2 regions of the Enterocloster clostridioformis genome follow, and region 2 is predicted to be linked to the other one. Evidence: riboswitches for the same ligand, from Rfam matches in the RefSeq annotation. Region 2 holds a riboswitch; the other holds the start of a gene.
The links. Region 2 has a riboswitch for thiamine pyrophosphate ahead of thiW (energy coupling factor transporter S component ThiW). Riboswitches for the same ligand answer to the same signal wherever they lie in the genome.

Region 1 (2,208 bases), 3.9 Mb from region 2:
TTGTATATATTTTCCATATAATCCGTGTCTTCCATCACAGACCGGTAGACTTCTTCGGAGTCAAAAAGATAGGGCATGCTGAAAATCTCATAGACATCCGCAAATGTCTCCAGATTTGCCGTACCCGCAATAACAAAATCAATTGCTCCTGTCTGGGTCAGCTCGATTGCCTTCTGGGCAGATCCCAGTATTTCATTGGGGAATATCTGTACCTCATATTTGTCTCCCAGACGTTCTTCCACATATTCCTTAAATGCCAGCATTCCCAGATGCTCAGGATGGGTCTCCGACTGTGCGTGCGACACGCGGATAATTCTTTTACCTGAGGAAACCAAGCTGCATCCGGAAGCCGAAACCATGACAGCGCCGGCCACAGCTGCAATTGCAAGCCTTTTCATTAAAACACTCACCATTTCCAATCCCTCTCTTTATTTGCGTATGTCAATGTCTGCAGAACATGTAACTGGTTTTTATTATATCGACAAAATTGTGTATAATCACTGGAAAATTTTAATATTTGAGAGTAAATTATTGTCATAAAGCAGTAATTGTATTAGCAATAATTTAACGGATTTTTAACGTGATATTAACGGCACAGATAGCAGACAGACGGAATCAATGGTATAATGGGAAAAAGGAGGAGAGGAATGCGGTGCTCCTGGGAGGATATCAGATGCGGGCGTATTTTTTCTTGTAATGACTCAGCGTACACGTTATAATGGATAGAATTCTTTGACTGTTATTCTCAAACAGGGGGATGTGGTAGGAAGGCAGTAGGTGCGATAGTAGGGAGGAGGCAGGATAATATTGGATAAACAATTGAGAATAATGGTTGACAAGCAGATATTTTCCATATAAACTGACAGAGTGAGGTGAAAATGCCTTTCGGATACAGCGGGAGAACTGCCGTATTCAGTCATATTACAACAGGGAGCTTGTGGGGCAGGCTGAGAGGAAGTAATCGAACTTCGACCTATTAAACCTGATTTGGATAATGCCAACGTAGGGAAATATGGAGTATGTACAAGCTTGCATGATATGAATGGTCCATTCCTTACCGGTATGGGCCTTTTTTGTGTCCTGAAGTATATCCGGCATGACGCGGGCAAACGAACACGGTTTAATAGATTGCATGTGAAAATTACTTTTAACCACATGCGGGCTCCGGGCGAAGAGGAGGAAAATATGGATTATACCACGCAGATGGACGCGGCCAGGAAAGGTATCCTGACAGAGGAGCTGAAAAGGGTAGCGGATAAGGAACTGTTTGAACCAGCTGAACTGATGCGGCTGGTGGCTGAGGGGAAGGCTGTCATTCCTGCCAACCGGCTGCATACCTGTCTGGAACCAAATGGAATCGGATCCAGGCTTAAGACGAAAATCAACGTAAACCTCGGCACTTCAAGGGACTGCAAGGACTTGGAAATGGAATTACAGAAGGTAAATGATGCGGTGAGGATGGGGGCAGAGTCCATCATGGACCTGAGTTCATGGGGGGATACCCGCACATTCAGAAGAAAGCTGACTGCCCAGTGTCCTGCAATCATAGGCACTGTTCCCATCTATGATGCGGTGGTTTATTACCACAAACCGCTGAAGGATATTACTTCACAGGAGTGGCTGGATATCGTAAGGATGCATGCGGAGGATGGGGTGGACTTCATGACCATCCATGTGGGAATCAACCGGCAGACAGCGGAGCGCTTCAAGAAGGCGAAGCGCCTTACCAATATTGTGTCCAGGGGAGGTTCTATTATATTTGCATGGATGGAAATGACGGGAAAGGAAAATCCGTTTTATGAGCATTTTGAGAAGATACTGGATATCTGTCAGGCCTATGATGTGACACTGAGCCTGGGAGACGCCTGCCGTCCGGGATGTATTGAGGATGCATCGGATATATCCCAGATTGAGGAGCTGGTGACGCTGGGGGAGCTGACCAGAAGGGCGTGGGAAAAGAATGTGCAGGTCATCATAGAAGGACCGGGACATATGCCTTTGGACCAGATTCAGTCCAATATGAAGATACAGCAGACTATCTGCCAGGGAGCCCCTTTTTATGTCCTTGGTCCTCTGGTGACAGATATTGCTCCGGGTTATGACCATATTACCGCAGCCATAGGCGGAGCCCTTGCCGCCGCCAGCGGAGCGTCTTTTTTGTGCTATGTTACGCCGGCCGAACATCTGAGACTGCCGGACCTGGACGAT
Region 2 (2,208 bases):
CAGATACATGCGGAATGTACCTGTCCCGCCTCCCCTCCCCGCAGTCTCTCCGGCCGCCAATTCTCCGCAGAGCCCGTGCGCGCTGAGGGCCATGACCACAGCTTCTTCCAGAGGGCCGTCCGGTCCCAGTTCCCCATACAGACCGCAGAACGCTCCCATAAGCCCGTCCAGCATACAGCCGCTGCCTGTAATTCTGGCCATCCAGGGATGGCCGTTTCTGACAATGAACCTTCTTTCTTTTCCGGCCACCACATCCTCTTCCCCGGTCATGACCACAACCGCGCCTGTAAGGTCCCTCAGGGAACAGGCGGTTTCCAGGCGGCTCTCAATCGTACCAAAGGTTCCCGAATCCACGCCGCAGGTATTTCCCGCCTCATGTCCCCTCAGTTCCTGGTTCAGGGCCCGGATTTCCGCCTCATTTCCCCGGATGACAGAAGGAGCGGCCTTCCGGATCATATCAATGGCTGTCTGTCTGCGAAACCGTGATGCAGTGACTCCTACCGGGTCCAGGATAACGGGAAGGCCCAGAACGGCAGCTTTTCTTCCCGCTGCCTCCATGGCCGGTATGGTTTTTTCTTCCAGGGTTCCCAGATTAAGGACAAGACTGCTGCAGATGGAGGTAACGTCCTCCACCTCATGCAGCCCCTGGGCCATAACAGGGGAACCGCCTGCGGCCAGCACCATATTGGCCACATCCCCTGCCGTAACATAATTGGTTATACAGTGGACCCTGGGAGAGCGCTCCCTTAAGTCCTTCATCCATTGTCTCCGCGTCATCTGATTTATCCTTTTTCCTGTTATCTTCCCATGGCTTTGCCGGTCTGTACATCCAGATCCAGCATCCGCCTCATATACTGAAACGCGCCGGACTTATACAGCACCCCAATCAGGAACGCGGCAATGACCGTGCCGCACATGGTGCTCATAAGGAATGGGATTACATAGGCAAAAATGGCCGCTTCCTTCCCCATAACCAGTGTGGCCACCGGATAGCAGAGCATTCCGCCCAGTATGCCGGTGCCAAACACTTCCCCAAAGTAGGCCAGTGTCAGCCTGCCGAAACGCTGGTACAGATACCCTCCTAAAAATGCTCCCACCATACTTCCCGGAAATGCCAGCAGACTGCCCGTCCCCATCAGATTCCTGATAAACGATGTGCAGAACGCCATCCCCACGCCATACCACGGCCCAAGAAATACGCCGGCCAATACATTGGCAAGGTGCTGAATCGGAAAACATTTGGATGCCCCTATGGGGATGGAAAAGCCGGATAAAGACACGGCCACCGCTGTCAGCATGGCGCTTACCGCCAGTTTCTTAATGTTTACTTTCATAGTCATAGTCATACCTCCATGTTTTTTACTCGGAGCCCGCCTATCTTCCTGGTAGAGAGGCATATTCTCTGGTACAGCGGCGTATTGCCTGCACAGCTCTAAAGCCCTCATATGTCCGAACCGCGGTGAAGGCTGAAAAAAGCCCATACCGCGCGGGATATGGACTTAAATTACGCATTTAATACACATACATGTCTCATATTTCCCTACGTTGGCATTACCCAAATCAGGTGCGATAGGTCGAAGTTTGATTACTTCCTCTCAGCCTGCTTCACAAGCTCCCTGTTGTTATTTAGCATAGCACCGGACTATTTATTTGTCAATCAGTAATGAATGAAGCCAGATAAGGAGAAAACTCAAAAATGTGTTTAAGACAGCAGGCACAATAAAGTTATATACACCAATCTTCTGACAAGCGGCAGGCTGAACGCCTACCTTGCGGAGATTAATAAACAGGCGCAGGAACGCTTTGAAAGGCTCGTAGAGCAAATGAAGCAAGCACAGGGCATAACGGAACAGCTAAAGGCAAAAAATGCCTTGGAATGGACAGGACGCCTTAATAATATAAGGGCTTGTGCAGGGGAGATTGTGGAAACGTAAATCATTTACGCATAGATGTAACGCATAAAGAACTGAAATTGGAGAGCAGGTATATAAAGTTTCTTGCTCTCTTTTTTAAGGAAAAAGCGGCTGAAATATAGGCGCTGCAATGAGGAAAATCGTTACCATCATTGTTTTTCGGGTGGTAAAAATTATGTGGCCGTTTGAGTAGAAACTACAAGTTACGAGATAAAAAAATCATATATGCTCGCTTGGTTGATAATGGGAAGAAAAATGATTATAATAAATATTGACGCATCGTGTCAGGTTTTTG

Region 1: it holds a riboswitch for thiamine pyrophosphate, as region 2 does, so the genes downstream of both, thiC (phosphomethylpyrimidine synthase ThiC) here and thiW (energy coupling factor transporter S component ThiW) in region 2, are expected to answer to the same signal.

What each region holds. Positions count from the first base shown of each region.
Region 1 is NZ_JAIWZC010000001.1:48,425-50,632, forward strand. Features, by position in the region: partial or broken gene dctP (TRAP transporter substrate-binding protein DctP) at 1-413, opposite strand, end outside; TPP riboswitch at 918-1,027, shown strand; gene thiC (phosphomethylpyrimidine synthase ThiC) at 1,186-2,208, shown strand, end outside.
Region 2 is NZ_JAIWZC010000001.1:3,996,452-3,998,659, reverse strand. Features, by position in the region: gene thiM (hydroxyethylthiazole kinase) at 1-777, opposite strand, end outside; gene thiW (energy coupling factor transporter S component ThiW) at 798-1,334, opposite strand; TPP riboswitch at 1,520-1,629, opposite strand; partial or broken gene LA360_RS20135 (TnpV protein) at 1,713-1,934, shown strand.